Regions from separate parts of the Leucobacter sp. 1207-22 genome, predicted to be linked through region 1. Evidence: riboswitches for the same ligand, from Rfam matches in the RefSeq annotation. Region 1 holds a riboswitch; the other holds the start of a gene.

Region 1 (7,341 bases):
TCATCAGCGATCGACGCTGGCGAGCCAACGAGCTGCGGATGCAACTGATTCATCGCCTGCTCAAGTGCGAGATCAGCGACGGTGAATGACCGGCGTTCACTCACCGAACGCAGCATGTCTTCAAAACCTGTGCTTCCGGTTGCACCACGGTGTGCATCAAGCACCTCGACCGCAGACGCGGTCACGTCCAGCGGATCTGCGTGTAACAACCGCTCAAGCTTCGTCACCGCTGACGGCAGGTCGATGGCCGCCCGCAACTCGGCGAGCTTCGCGGTGGCGGCAGCATCGGTCGCGCCAACGATCGGTTGCGCACCCTGCAACACCCGAATGGAATTCGGGTCGCGCCCGTAGTCAAGTCGCGCCCGCTCCCGGAGCTCGGTCCGCAGCTCACGCATGTGGTCAGCAGAGTCGCCGATTGCGAACACAATCTCTGCCCAGCGCGCTGCGAACGCTCGGCCGCGTGGAGACGAACCCGCCTGCATGAGCACCGGCTCGCGCTGCGTGCTCCGCGGGAGGGTGAGCGGGCCCCGTGACAGCAACCCCTCCGGGATGCGGTGCACACGATCCGCGTCCACAAATTCCCCGCTTGTCTGGTCACACACGAGCGCATCAGCGTCCCATGACCGCCACAGTTCACGCACGGTTTCGACGACCGTATCCGCATGGTCGTAGCGGTCGGTGGGCGAGGCAATTGCCTCGTGGCCCATGTTCCGGGCTTCAGCGTTGGTCGTCGACGTGACAATGTTCCAAGCAACACGACCACCAGAGAGGTGATCTACCGAAAGCAACTGCCGCGCAATCGCATACGGAGGCACAAAACTCGTCGACACCGTTGCCCCGAGCCCAAGATGCGTCGTTGCCGCGGCAACGTGCGAAATGAGGGTGAGCGGATCGAAGTAGATACTCCCCTTGCCAGCAGTACGCAGCGTCGTGGCGAACTCACCAGCGCGATCTTCAGGAACCGCGAGCGCATCAGCGAAGAACATCATGTCGAAGCAGCCGCGCTCAAGCGTTCGCGCAAGATCAGCAAAGAACCTGCCGCTCAGCCAGTCATTTCGCGAGAGCGGGTTGCGCCAGTTCTCTGCGTACTGGCTGGTCGGCGGGTTCACCATGGCAACCAGGTGCATCTGACGGGCGGTGTCGTCACCGGTCTGAGACTGTGTCACTGGTTCCCCTTACGTTTGACGTCGAACTCGTCAGTCCGCGATCGCGGTCGGACTGTTCAGCGAGACCGTGAGGTGAGTCGTGACGTGCTGCACCACAGCACCGACGCCGATCCACCCGTTTGCTGCGGTTGCGAGCACATCAGCGAGATCACCATCGAGTCGTGTTGCGAAGTGATCCGAGCCCGAATACACCCCTGCGTGCTTGGCAGCTTCAATCGCCGCATAAATGGGCGTCATGTGGTCGCCAGTCGAGTCACCATCAAGCAACGGGTACAGCGACCAGTGCGCGCGAGCTCGCACTCCAGTGGGTGCAAGCACCACCGAGGCTGCGCCCACAGCCGAGACGCCAGCAGGCAGAGCACACGTCAGCTCACCAGGGCATCCGCGCGACAGCAGAATCGTTGCAGATAGGTGCACGCCAGTGCTCGCAGCGCTTGCGATGACCTCACTCAGGAACTCAAGCACACGCTGTTCAGATCCGCCGATGAAGGTGGAGATGTCGTTCGTCTCGATGGTGAGCCCGTCACGATTTGCGTCTGCGAGCGCACCCAGAATGATGCGCACGTAATCAGAGTCATAGACCGAGAGGGTAAATCGCGCACCGACGCCGTACTGTTCTGGGGCGAGGGCTGGCGCAGCCGCATGCGCGAGCGGCTGCGCAGGCGACTGAACAGGAACAACAGGGGCAACGGGGGCAACGTCTGGTGCGGTCACACGATCAACCATAGGGGATCGCAAATTCCGCGCTACCGTGCAGCCCTCTCTGGCACGAACCAACGCGGGTATGCGGATTCTGTTACGGTGAAGCTCACACGGGAGTCCGGTAGGCCGGGCTGAGAGGAAGGTCATCAACCTTCGACCGTCGAACCTGATCTGGATCATGCCAGCGCAGGGAGACACTCTTCTACATACCCGTGCCCAGTGAACACTGAAAGGGCACGCACATGCGTCATCACCCACATACCTTTGGCCGCGCGATCGCAGCAACGGCTGCACTCGCCGCGGCAGCCTTGGCACTCGCTGGCTGCAGTACTAGCACCCCGGATGCTGCTGGCGAAGCAGAGAAATCTGTCACCTTCGCACTCGACTGGGCGCCGAACACCAACCACATCGGCGTCTATGTCGCTGAGGCTGAGGGGTACTTCGCAGACGCCGGGCTCGACGTCGAGATTCTGCCGTATGGCTCGACATCATCCACCCAGCTGGTGTCGGCAGGCGAGGCAGACTTTGGGATTGGCGGGCAGTCAGGCGTGCAGATGGCTCGCACCTCCGGGCTTGATGTCATCTCGGTCTATCGAGTCACCCAGACTGATACGGGGCGCCTGGTCGCGCTGAACAGTCGTGAAGACATCACTCGCCCGAAGGACCTCGATGGCAAGATCTTCGGTGGCTTTGGTGCGCCACTCTTCCCTGCGCTCGCCAAATCAACGATCCAGGGCGACGGGGGTACCGGAACCTTTGAAGAGGTCGTGCTCGACACGGGCGCATACGAAGCCCTGTCGCAGGGCCGCATCGACTTCACGCTGTCGGTTGCGACCTGGGAGAACCTGCAAAATGACATTGACGGTCACCCCTACCAGGCATGGCGTTACCAAGACTTCGGCGTGCCTGAGCAGCAGTCAACCGGAATCATTTCGAGCGACGCGTACCTCGCAGCGCACCCCGATGAGGCCCGAGCGTTTGTGAACGCGGTCGCGAAGGGCTACCAGTTCGCTGCTGATCACCCCGAGCAGGCCGCTGAGATTCTTATCGACGCAAACCCCGACACCTTGGGCACAGCTCGCGAACTCGTGCAGCGCAGCGCCAAGCTCATGGCTGAAGACGGCTACCTCGTGCAGGAGGGGCATGCGATTGGCGCGGCAAACCCCGAGGCGTGGAACAACTTTGGCAGCTTCCTCTTCGAGGGCGGCTTCTTGGCTGATGCTCAGGGAAAGCCAGTCACCGTTGAACCCGACTGGAGCACCTACTACACCGACGAACTGCTGAAGTGAGCCAGTCACGAGGTGCGCGGGTGGCAGCCCTTGTGCTGCCGCCCGCGCTCGCGTGCGGTGTACTGCTCGGGGTGTGGCAGGCATCTTCACAAGGCGGACTCGTACCGCAAGAAATGCTGCCATCCCCCACGCGCATCGCTGAAGCAGGCTTCACCGAGCGCGATGCCCTCGTACGACACCTCATTCCGACGCTGACTGCAACGGTCGTTGGCTTTAGCCTTTCGGTGGTTGTCGCGTTTCTTGCGGCAGCCCTGCTCGATTTTTCGCTTCTCCTGCGACGGGCGATCCTCCCGATTCTTGTCGTCAGCCAGACGCTCCCCCTGATCGCACTCGCGCCACTCGTCGTGCTCTGGTTCGGGTTCGGACTCTTGCCAAAGGTGCTCCTCGTCGCGTTCGTGACATTCTTTCCCATGGTGGTTGGACTGTTGCGAGGCTTCGCGGAAGCGGACCCTGAGGCCGAAGCACTACTGCGCTCGATGGGGGCAGGAAAGTGGCAGGTGTTTCGTTTGATCCGTCTGCCCGCGAGCATTCCATCGTTCTTCTCCGCATTGCGCATCTCGATTACGTACGCCGTCGTCGGAACGATCTTCGCTGAGTACGCTGGCGCAATCGCTGGGCTCGGTGTGTACATGCAGTCGGCGAAGCATGTGTTCCGCACTGACCTGGTACTTGCAGCCGTGACGATGAGTTCGGTGCTGACGCTGACGCTTTACGGGGCGGTCATGCTGATCGAGCGGATCACCGTGCCGTGGCTCAGAGTCGAACGGGGGAAAGTCGCGTGAGCGCACAGCTACTTGAGCTTGATGGTATTTCGGCTGGGTTTGGCTCGCACCGGGTGCTTGAAGATCTGCACCTGAGCGTCGCCCCTGGCGAAATTGTGGCGCTCGTCGGTGCGAGCGGAAGTGGAAAGTCGACGCTGCTATCGCTCCTCACTGGTGCAGTGCGTGCAGGTTCGGGTGAGATCCGATATGGCGGCACTGTGATTGACCCAGCCGCAATGGGGGCGCTTCGCCCATTCGCTTCCATGCCGCAGAGAGACGTGCTTCTTCCGTGGCGCAATATGGTCGATAACGCGTGCATTGGGCTCGAAGTCGCGGGGATCCCCAAGCGTGAGGCTCGGCAACGCGCCGCGGCGCTCTTCCCACCGTTCGGACTCACCGGAAGTGAACACCGTTTTCCCCGCCAGCTCTCGGGAGGCATGCGACAGCGGGTGTCTTTCTTGCGCACGGTCGTCCAAGAAAAGCCCGTACTTTTGCTCGACGAGCCCTTTGGCGCGCTCGATGCGATCACGCGCGACGACCTGCAGCGTTGGCTACTCACGATCTGGGAGCAGCACGGCTGGAGCATCTTGCTCATCACGCACGACATTCGAGAAGCCGTGCGGCTTGCTGACCGTGCACTCGTGCTCGGCGGCGGATCAGGCGGATCAGGCGGATCAGGCGGATCAGGCGGATCAGGCGGAACGACGATGCCAGAATCGCGTGAGGCAATCGGGGCGCGGATCGTTGCGGAAGTCGCCGTCTCACGAGACATTCCACGAGATGACAGGTTCTTGCTTGACCCTCGTGTGCCCGTACTCGAAGCCCAGCTGCAGACCGCGCTCGGACGTGTACACGTCCGAGATGCTGCGTCGCACACAACTCCAGACGGCCCCCGCTAGACGCAAGAAACGGGCCTGTTCGAATGAACAAGCCCGTTTCGCGATGCGGCGGTCCCTCAGGCGGCCGATCCAGCGGATGGTTCCAGCGTGCGGACCCAGCGCGCGGGTTCTACGAAAGCAGTGCGCGATCGTCGAGCTGCGCGCCCTTAATCTTCGAGAACTCCTCAAGCAGGCCTGCGACGGTCAGTGTCTTCTTCCGTTCAGCGTCTGCTTCGAAGACGATCTGGCCCTCGTGCATCATGATGAGACGGTTACCAAGGGTGAGCGCCTGCTCCATGTTGTGCGTCACCATGAGGGTCGTGAGACCACCCTGGCCGACGATGCGTCCCGTGAGATCGGTGACGAGCGCTGCACGCTGCGGATCGAGTGCAGCGGTGTGCTCATCAAGCAACAGAATCTCTGGGCTGGTGAAGCCCGCCATCAGGAGCGAGAGTGCCTGTCGTTGGCCGCCCGAAAGCAGGCCAACCTTGGCAGTGAGACGATGCTCAAGGCCAAGCTCGAGTGACGTGAGTTCTTCGCGGAAGCGCTCGCGCTGGCCACGCGTCAATGCCGGGCCAAGACCACGGCTCTTGCCTCGGCGCACAGCCAGGGCAAGATTCTGTTCGATCGTCAGGTCAGGGGCAGTGCCAGCCATCGGGTCCTGGAATACGCGACCAACGTACTTCGCACGCTGGTGCTCTTTGAGCTTGTTGACGCGGTTTCCAGCGATGTCGATGGTGCCAGAATCAACCGAGTAGCGACCTGAAATGGCGTTGAGCAGCGTGGACTTACCCGCACCGTTCGAGCCAATGATCGTGACGAAATCGCCCTCAGCAAGCGTCAGGCTGATCTCGTTGAGCGCACGGCGCTCGTTGACGGTGCCGGGGAAGAAGGTCTTTGAGATGCGTTCAATCTGCAGCATGTCGATTAGCCCTTCGCATTCGCGTTTGCAGCGTCGATTTTGATGTTCTCTGTTGTCGATGGCGTCGAGTCATCGAAGAGAGCGGTGTCGCGATCCTCAGCTGAGACGACCTTGCCGCCTCGACTCCACAGCGACGGCACCTTCTTGAGGAAGCCCCAGCGCGGCAGCAGCAGTGCGGCAATAACGAGCAGTGCCGTGACGAGCTTCATGTCGTTGGGGTCAAGGCCAGCCTTGAGCGCCAAGAAGATGATCATGCGGTAGAGCACCGCACCAAAGATGACGGCGAACGTCGCGACCCAAATGAAGCGCTGTCCGAAGATCGCCTGACCGAGAATCACCGACGCAAGGCCGATCAGAATGAGGCCAACGCCCATGCTGATGTCAGCAAAGCCCTGGTACTGGGCGACGAGTGCGCCGCAGAGTCCGACGAGGCCGTTCGAGAGAGAAAGCGTGAGGATCTTCGTGCCGTCAGTGCTGACACCAAAGCTTGAGATCATGGGGCCGTTGTCGCCGGTCGCCTGAACCGCGAGTCCGAGGTTCGTCGACAGGAACCAATCAACAATGAGCTTCACGATGAAGACACCAGCGAAGATGATGAGGACACTCCACCAGCTCTTGCCGAGGCCAGCGTTATCGATGGGGGTGAAGACGGTGTCGGCGCGCAGCAGCGGAACGTTTGAGGTTCCGGCAACGCCTTCCTTCGTCGTGCCCATGATCCGCAGATTGATCGACCACAGGCCAATCATGGTAAGGATACCGGCGAGCAGACCATCAATCTTGCCCTTGGTGTGGAGCAGGCCGGTAATTGCACCCGCGATGAGGCCAACACCGAAACCAGCTGCGGTCGCGAGCACGGGGTTAAAACCGAGCACGATCATCGAGGCCGCCGTCGCACCACCGGTGGTAAAGCTACCGTCAACGGTGAGGTCAGGGAAATTCAGCACACGGAAGGTCAAGTAGACCCCGAGTGCCATCACTCCGTAGAGCAGGCCGAGTTCGAGCGCACCGATCATGCGGTTGTCCTATTCATTGTGTTGTCCCGTGCGGAAACGGGCTTCTTCGTTCGACGGCCACAGCAAGCTGTGCGGCGCCAAGCATGTTTAGTAAATAAGGGTACCGGCCAATCGCGTGAAACGATGGCCGGTACCCAGAGATGAGCTTGCGCTCACCACTTACCGCTGATGTCAGCAGTATTACTTTGCGACGTCTGTTCCGTCAGCGGTGATCGACGCGGGGAGCTCAACGCCCATAGCCTTTGCAGCCGCCGAGTTGTAGGTGCTTGCAAGGGTGTCAGCAAACTCAACTGGCATGGTTGCGGGATCCGCTTCGCCCTTGAGGATCTTCACTGCCATCTCGCCGGTCTGCTTGCCGAGTGCGAAGTAGTCGATGCCGATGGTTGCGAGTGCGCCACCCTCGACGGTGCCTGCCTCAGCAGCAATCACGGGAACCTTGTTGGTTTCTGCAACCTTCACGAGCGATGCGATGCCAGCAACCACAACGTTGTCGGTGGGGACGTAGAACGCGTCAACCTTGCCAAGCGCCTCTGCTGCTGAGGGAACGTCTGCAATAGAGGTGACGGTCGACGTCTTGATCTCGAGGCCGTGCTTCTTCGCAACCTCGGTC
Region 2 (7,341 bases), on a different contig from region 1:
AGCCCTGCCGAACGCGGCTTCCGCGAGAGGACCAGAGCAACTAGGGATCCAAGCAGCACCGCAATCGCAGTCGCAATGATCGCGATGCCGATGGAGAGCCCCATTGCGTCAAACACGCTCCCCCGCAGCGGGGAGCTCTCGTGCGGTACCACCAGCGAGCGATACCCTGCGAAACTCCAACTCCCATCAGGGGCACGGAGCGAGCGCACGAACAGCGAAAGCAGCGGAGCAAGATGAATCAGCAGCACGGTCACTGCGAAGGTGAGCACAACCGGCAGATCGCTGATCCGCACCCGCCGCGCCGCCGCACGCTCGTGCCTGATCGCTGCAGACTGCTCCCCCGAACTGCTCCCTGCACGTTTCAAACGGGCTGAGACCCAGAGCACGAGCACGATAATGACAAACTGCGTGATCGACAGCACCGCTGCACTGCGCAAATCAAGGAACTGCACCGTCAATCGATAGATTTCGGTCTCAATGTTCGCGAACTCGCGACCGCCGAGAATCAGCACGACGCCAAAGGACGTTGCACAGAACAGAAATACGAGCGCGGCCGCCGACGCAATCGCAGGTGCGAGAGCCGGCAGCGTGATGGTGAAGAATGCTCTGGCTGGCGTGGCGCCAAGCATTCGAGCCGCTTCAGCAGTGCGCGTGTCCAGCTGCGACCAGAAGCCTCCAACCGTGCGCGCCACAACGGTGATGTTGAAGAACACCAGCGCAAGGACGATCGCGATGAAGGAGCCATCGAGGCCAAGCCAATGCAATGATCCCCCGGGGCCAAACAGCGAGGTGAATGCGATACCCACCACGACGGTCGGGAGCACGAATGGGACAGTGAGGAAGCCGCGCAGCAATCCGCGTCCGCGGAAATCCAATCGATACAGCACATATGCCGCTGGCATCCCGAGCACCAGAGCGATCAGCGTCGCAGTTCCGGCCTGGGCGAGGGTGTTGCCAAGGACGCGCCATGTGCGTGGATCCGCTGCCGCGTCACCGAAAGCCGCAAGCGAGACCTGTCCGTCATCAACCAAGCCAGTCGCAACGAGTGCGACGACCGGCCAGACAAAGAAGAGTGCGAGGAAGGCGAGCGGTATTGCTACCGCGATCGCCCACCCCGCAACTCGCCAGGGACTCTGCCTCACAGGCCCAGCGTTGCGCTGATCTGCTTCAGCCAGGCTTCCCTGCCAGCTTCGATCTCTGCGGGGAGCAAGTCGTTTGACTGCTCAGCAGTCGGCATTGGGGCAAACGCTGCCCAATCTGCAGGCATTTCAACTTCAGCGTCGACGGGGTACATGTACATTGCGTCAGGAATCTGCTGCTGGAACTCTGGCGAGAGCAGGTAATCAATGACTGCGGCAGCGCCCTCGGTGTTCTGTGCGCCAGCGAGCACACCAGCATACTCAACCTGGGTCGTGCAGGTGTCAAGCAGCGCCTTCGTTGTCGTGGCCTTGCCGTCATCGGTCAGGGTCCACGCAGGAGACGAGCTGTACGAAAGCACAATCGGGTAGGTACCATCACCGCCCTGCGTGAACTGGCCGTAGTACGCGTCGTCCCAGCCCTGCACCACACGTGCGTCGTTGTCGACAAGGCTTTGCCAGTACGCCGCGTATCCGTCTTCACCAAACGCGGCAACAGTGCCAGCAAGGAACGATGCCCCGGTCGAAGACGAGAGTGGATCGATGAGCACAGTCAAGCCTTTGTATTCTTGCTTCGCAAGATCGGCGTACGACTTCGGCTCTGCAATGCCCTGCTCAGCGAACCACGCCGGGTCGATGTTCATGCACGTTGCCCCTTGGTCCACGCCGACCATCGCGAACTGGTGGTCTCCTGTCGACGAAGGAGCTCCCGCCTCGTTCAGCGCGTACTCGTAGGCAGAGGCTGGCATGTCCTGAGGTTCGTAGATGTCAACGACGTCGTTCTCAATCAGGCGCGAGGCAAAGGTATTGTCAACGCCGAAGAACGCATCAGCAATCGGCGCATTCTTGGTGAGCACGAGCTTGTTGGTGAGTTCCCCACCGTCACCGGCGGTGACGACCTTGACGTCATAACCGGTTGCTTCACTCGCCGCAGCTTCAAATTCGGGGCCGTCAACGAAACTATCGTGGACGATGATCGTCACGTCGTTGCTTTTCGCCTCTGGGGCAGTCGAGCATGCGCTCAGTGAAAACAGTGCAAGAGCCGCCAGTGACGTGGCGAGTGAGCGACGAACGATGGGATTGTAGGCGCGCATAGCTATGGCTTCCTTCCTCCGCTGGTATGAACCAGATCAGGTTGAACGGTCGAAGCTCGCGAGCTTCCTCTCAACCCTGCGCGTCAGGATTCCCGTGGATAACGCCTCTCACCCTAGCGCTTCTTCGGGCCTCTTCGCCAACCCCGGGGAGGATGCTCCTCATTTGCAGGCATTTCAGGCTCGGTGTCCCATGCATACGCGGCAAGGGCTGCAGCCTCTTCTGCCTCCTGTTGCGCAGGGCCTGTGACCGGACGTTGCCTTTCGAGTGCAGCTTGAGCCTCAGCGGCAGCTTCTGCCTCACGGTCGTAGAGCGGTGTCTCGCGCGGTGCAGGCATGTCGTCATCAGGACTGACGCCTGTTACCGTCTCAGATACCCCAGCATCACTCGCGATTTCGGGTGAGAAGAACGATGAGCCGAAATCTGTGGTCTCGAGAGACTCTGTCTCGTAGAGGGAATCACCGGGTGCGGTCGCCCCGCTATCGAAATACTCAACCTCAGCGAGTGCTGCATCAACTTCGGCAAGCTCTGCCGCCTGCTTCTCGGCGTATTCACTGAGCGAAATTGGCGCAGGCAGCTCACCGGTTTCCGGATGTTCTGGAGTACGTGTTCCCGCTTCCGAAGCGGCGCCACCTGCAGTCACAGCAGTGCCTACTGGCTCCACTGCAGCAGTGATTGCAGCCGTCTCGTGATCCGCGAATTCGTCATCGTCTGGGAGCACGTCGTTGACTGGAGATGCGGTAGTGACTGGGCCGGTCTCAGGTTGGCCGGCACGGTCGCCGAGGGTCCACCACGGCGTATGACTGCGTGCGGCACGTGCGGCACGCAGCTTCGAGTCAGCGCCGCCAGCCTCGAGCGGATCACTTGCAAGATTTCCAGCGAACTCAGGTTCATGTGTCTTACCCAACAGACCAGCGCTCGCTTGCGCGGTCAGGAGGCCAATCACGCTTCCCACGCCGAGTTCAAGCGCGAGCAACCCACCGACGGCCCAGGCGTTGGGACCTACCTCAGTCAGGCTTCCCGGCCCAATCGAGCCTGACCCCATGGCTGACAGCAAAGCCCAGGTGAGCCCGACCAGCAGTGCAGCGCTGAGTGCAGGGCCAAGGAGTGAAAGCGGAGTCCGCTCGGCGAACCGTCGCATCACGGCATGGCCCACGACAACGCCAAAGATGACCACAATGAGCGGGACGAGTAACCCGAGAGTTCCCCACCCTTCGGGCAATGCAGCAAATAGCGGGAAGGCTGGCAAAACCGCCTCAGGGCTAGCGAATGCGGAGAACCCGCCACCGCTGCCAAGATCGATGCTCGCACCGGTGAGCCAGGCTCCGCCCCAGATCCAGGCCACGGGAAGATACATGAGCTCTGCAATCCAGATGCAAATCGCACCCCAAGCATCAAGCTGCAAGCCCTGCGTAATTGCGATCGCCTCGGCAAACTGACCAAAAAGCGACAGTCCAACGCCGAGTGCTGCGAGCCCTGCGAACCCAGCAAAAAGCAGCGCGGCGATGTACAACGTTTCGTTGAGGCGTGCACCGAAGGAGGCTGCTTGGGGCACACCAAACTCAGCAAGCTGCTTTTCGCTTCGACGCACGAGTGACTGCCAGGTTGCTGGACGGTTCACGCACACGTAGGCAAACGAGCCAACCATCACCCCGCCAATGTAGACGGCTACCGGCATCAAGATGCTGCCGATCATGGGCCAATGTGAGTTCGCCGCAAACTGCGCCATAACGGTGGCAAATGCTGCGAAGCCAAGCCCGCTGCCGATGATCCCGCCGATACCAGCTTCCACTCCACGAGTGGCCCATCGCCACCCCGCACGAACCGCGAGCGCGACAGCGCCAAATGTAATGCCGAGCGGCGCGAGTGACACCGTGAGCTGCAGAGCTTCGTGTGGCAGGCCAAGCGCCGCCATCGTTTCTACGGGAATCTCGAACCCGAGTGGCACAAAGAAAGCAAGCGACCAAAGCGATGCTGCACTCGCAAACACCACGCCAGGGTCTGCGGCAAGATCAAACGCCTGCCACCAGACCAAGAGCGCGCCCAAAACAATCACGACGAACGCGGCGAGCCCTACGGCAAACGCCTCGATCGCCGAAACCACGGCCGTCAGGATGCTTCTCATCATTGTGCGTTGAGTCTATCCGCGGCCTCCGACATCACCGTTCATACGCGCCGAAAATGGATCGGGCCCGGCATCCGTGCGGAATATGCCGAGCCCGATCCCCTGGTGAGGGTTAGCGAGTCATCGCTGCATACACCTCACGCAGCAGGGTTGCGGCTTCAGTGGGGGTCTTGCCCACCTTCACTCCTGCGGCTTCAAGCGCTTCTTTCTTTGCCTGCGCAGTGCCGCTCGAGCCCGACACAATTGCGCCGGCGTGCCCCATCGTCTTTCCTTCAGGGGCGGTGAAGCCCGCGACATAGCCGACCACTGGCTTCGTCACATTCGCCCGAATAAACTCTGCTGCACGTTCTTCGGCGTCGCCACCGATCTCACCGATCATGACAATCGCCTCGGTTTCGGGATCCGCCTCAAACGCGGCAAGCGCATCAATGTGCGTCGTACCGATGATCGGATCACCACCGATGCCAATCGCCGTTGAGAAGCCAAGGTCGCGCAGCTCGTACATCATCTGGTAGGTCAGTGTGCCTGACTTCGAGACGAGACCAATGGGACCTTTGCCAGTGATCGTTGCGGGGATGATGCCAGCGAGCGATTCCCCCGGGGTGATCACGCCAGGACAATTCGGGCCAATAATTCGCGTCTTGCTTCCGGTTGCCTGAGCATGGGCCCACAGTTCAGCCGTATCTTTGACAGGTACGCCCTCAGTAATGATCACGAGCATGCCAATGCCCGCGTCAATGGCTTCGATCGCAGCCTCACGCATGAACTCCGGCGGCACAAACGCGACTGACACATCTGCACCGGTTTCGGCCATCGCCTCGGCAACAGTGCCGTAGACCTGCAGTTCGATCTCGCATCCTTCTGCATACGTGTGTGTGACCGTTGTCCCGGCCTTGCGGGCGTTCACACCGCCGACGATATTCGTGCCTGCCTGCAACATACGCGCTGCGTGCTTCGTTCCTTCGCCACCGGTAATGCCTTGGACGATGACCTTTGAATCTTTATTCAGAAAAATCGACATGTTCTTGCCTCTTTCGGAGTCTTCGGCGGCGGATCAGCGAGCGTTCGCGAGTTCGGCAGCCTTCGCTGCGCCCTCGTCCATCGTGGCTGCCTGAATCACGAGAGGATGATTTGCCTCATTCAGAATTAGGCGCCCCTCTTCGACATTGTTTCCGTCGAGTCGCACAACAAGCGGCTTGTTTGCCGAGTCACCGAGCTTTTCGAGCGCGCCGACGATGCCGTTCGCAACCGCATCGCACGCCGTAATGCCGCCAAAGACGTTGACGAAGACCGATCGAACCTGTTGATCGCTGAGAATAACGTCCAGGCCGTTCGCCATAACCTCGGCTGAAGCGCCTCCCCCGATGTCGAGGAAGTTCGCTGGCTTCACGTTGCCGTGAGCTTCACCGGCATATGCCACGACATCGAGCGTCGACATGACGAGGCCCGCGCCATTTCCAATGACACCGACCTCGCCATCGAGCTTCACATAGTTGAGGTCGAGTTCTTTTGCCTTGCACTCCAGCGGGTTCTCAGCGGCTTTGTCGACATACCCCGCGTGATCTGGCTGACGGAACTCTGCGTTCTCGTCAATGGAGATCTTGCCGTCAAGCGCGATGATGTCGCCTGCACTCGTACGCACGAGAGGGTTCACTTCAACAAGCGTTGCGTCTTCGCCTGAGTAGACCGCATAGAGTCGCTCGAAGACCTGGGCGACCTGTGGAACAAGTTCCTCTGGGAAGTTGGCAGCACGCGCGATCTCCAACGCCTTGACTTCGTTGATGCCCTCGATCGGGCACACCTCTACGCGCGCAAGAGCCTCAGGCTTGGTCTCGGCGAGCTGCTCGATGTCCATGCCGCCTTCGACGCTACACAGCGCGAGATACGAACGGTTCGCACGATCAAGCAGCACGGAGAAGTAATACTCTTCAACGATGTCTGCGCCGGCAGCAACCATGACGCGTTCGACACGGTGGCCTTTGATATCGAGGCCGAGGATTGCCTGCGCTGCTGCGAACGCCTCACCGGGAGTGCGAGCGACCTTGACACCGCCGGCTTTGCCACGTCCGCCGATCTTCACCTGCGCTTTGACGACGACAACACCGCCAAGCTTTTCAGCAGCCGCTCGGGCCTCTTCAGCAGTATCAGCGACAATACCGGCAAGTACCGGCACCCCATATCGCTCAAAGAGGTCTCGTGCCTGGTACTCATACAGATCCACGTAACTGTCCTTAGGTCGTTCGAAAAACAGCTTTTCGAGGCGTCATTGCTCCGACGTCGAAAGGCTCGACTTTGGCCAGCCTAGCAGCGATACACCCGCAGATCACTTATAGAAACGAAACCTATAGCTTCTCGATAGGTGCAAGTTTGACGAGCAGCTTTTTCTCGCCAACCGTTGGAAAATCAACGTGGGCGATCCGCTTGGAACCGCTTCCGCTCATTGACACCACGCGCCCTTCACCGTATTTCGTGTGTTTGACGCGGTCTCCCACAGCGAGTTCAAGATCGCCGTTATCGTGGGTACTACCGCCGATCATGTTCGGGAACCCGCCGCCCGCCTCTTGAGCAGCCTTTGCCTGCGCCTTTCGTTCACGCCACTTATCAAGTGCGGACTGCATATTGCCGCTGGCTGGCTCTGAGATTGCAGCGGATCCAGCACCACCGCGGCCTGAGCTGCCGAACGATACTGCAGAGTCAGCGTTTCGTGACCGGCTCCAGCCTGCAGCCCCACCAGCAGCGCGCGGTGCATTGAGTGCTCGTGATTCGGTGCCGCCACGGCCAGTCACCTCGCCAGGCGACTGTCGCCAGTCAATGAGCCCCTCTGGGATCTCTTGCAAGAACCGTGAAGGCATCGCAACTGCAACGTCACCAAAGGTTGCGCGGGTTGACGCGAGCGTAATGTACAGCTGCTTTCGAGCACGAGTGATGCCGACGTACATCAGTCGCCGCTCCTCATTGATGCCACCGACCTCGTCGACAGACATTTGG

Evidence for each region. A riboswitch is a leader RNA that binds a small molecule or an ion and turns the genes downstream of it on or off. The one in region 1 is predicted to bind thiamine pyrophosphate.
Region 2: it holds a riboswitch for thiamine pyrophosphate, as region 1 does, so the genes downstream of both, FW756_RS00585 (thiamine ABC transporter substrate-binding protein) here and FW756_RS06280 (ABC transporter substrate-binding protein) in region 1, are expected to answer to the same signal.

Annotation. Positions count from the first base shown of each region.
Region 1 covers NZ_VXCR01000003.1:106,699-114,039, reverse strand. The annotation lists gene FW756_RS06290 (NtaA/DmoA family FMN-dependent monooxygenase) at 1-1,166, opposite strand, end outside; gene FW756_RS06285 (YkoF family thiamine/hydroxymethylpyrimidine-binding protein) at 1,197-1,880, opposite strand; TPP riboswitch at 1,969-2,078, shown strand; gene FW756_RS06280 (ABC transporter substrate-binding protein) at 2,111-3,157, shown strand; gene FW756_RS06275 (ABC transporter permease) at 3,178-3,939, shown strand; gene FW756_RS06270 (ABC transporter ATP-binding protein) at 3,936-4,817, shown strand; gene FW756_RS06265 (ABC transporter ATP-binding protein) at 4,927-5,718, opposite strand; gene FW756_RS06260 (ABC transporter permease) at 5,724-6,731, opposite strand; gene FW756_RS06255 (ABC transporter substrate-binding protein) at 6,912-7,341, opposite strand, start outside.
Region 2 covers NZ_VXCR01000001.1:134,277-141,617, forward strand. The annotation lists gene FW756_RS00580 (ABC transporter permease) at 1-1,142, opposite strand, end outside; gene FW756_RS00585 (thiamine ABC transporter substrate-binding protein) at 1,139-2,230, opposite strand; TPP riboswitch at 2,227-2,336, opposite strand; gene FW756_RS00590 (cell division protein PerM) at 2,344-4,356, opposite strand; gene sucD (succinate--CoA ligase subunit alpha) at 4,466-5,374, opposite strand; gene sucC (ADP-forming succinate--CoA ligase subunit beta) at 5,408-6,574, opposite strand; gene FW756_RS00605 (ATP-dependent helicase) at 6,696-7,341, opposite strand, start outside.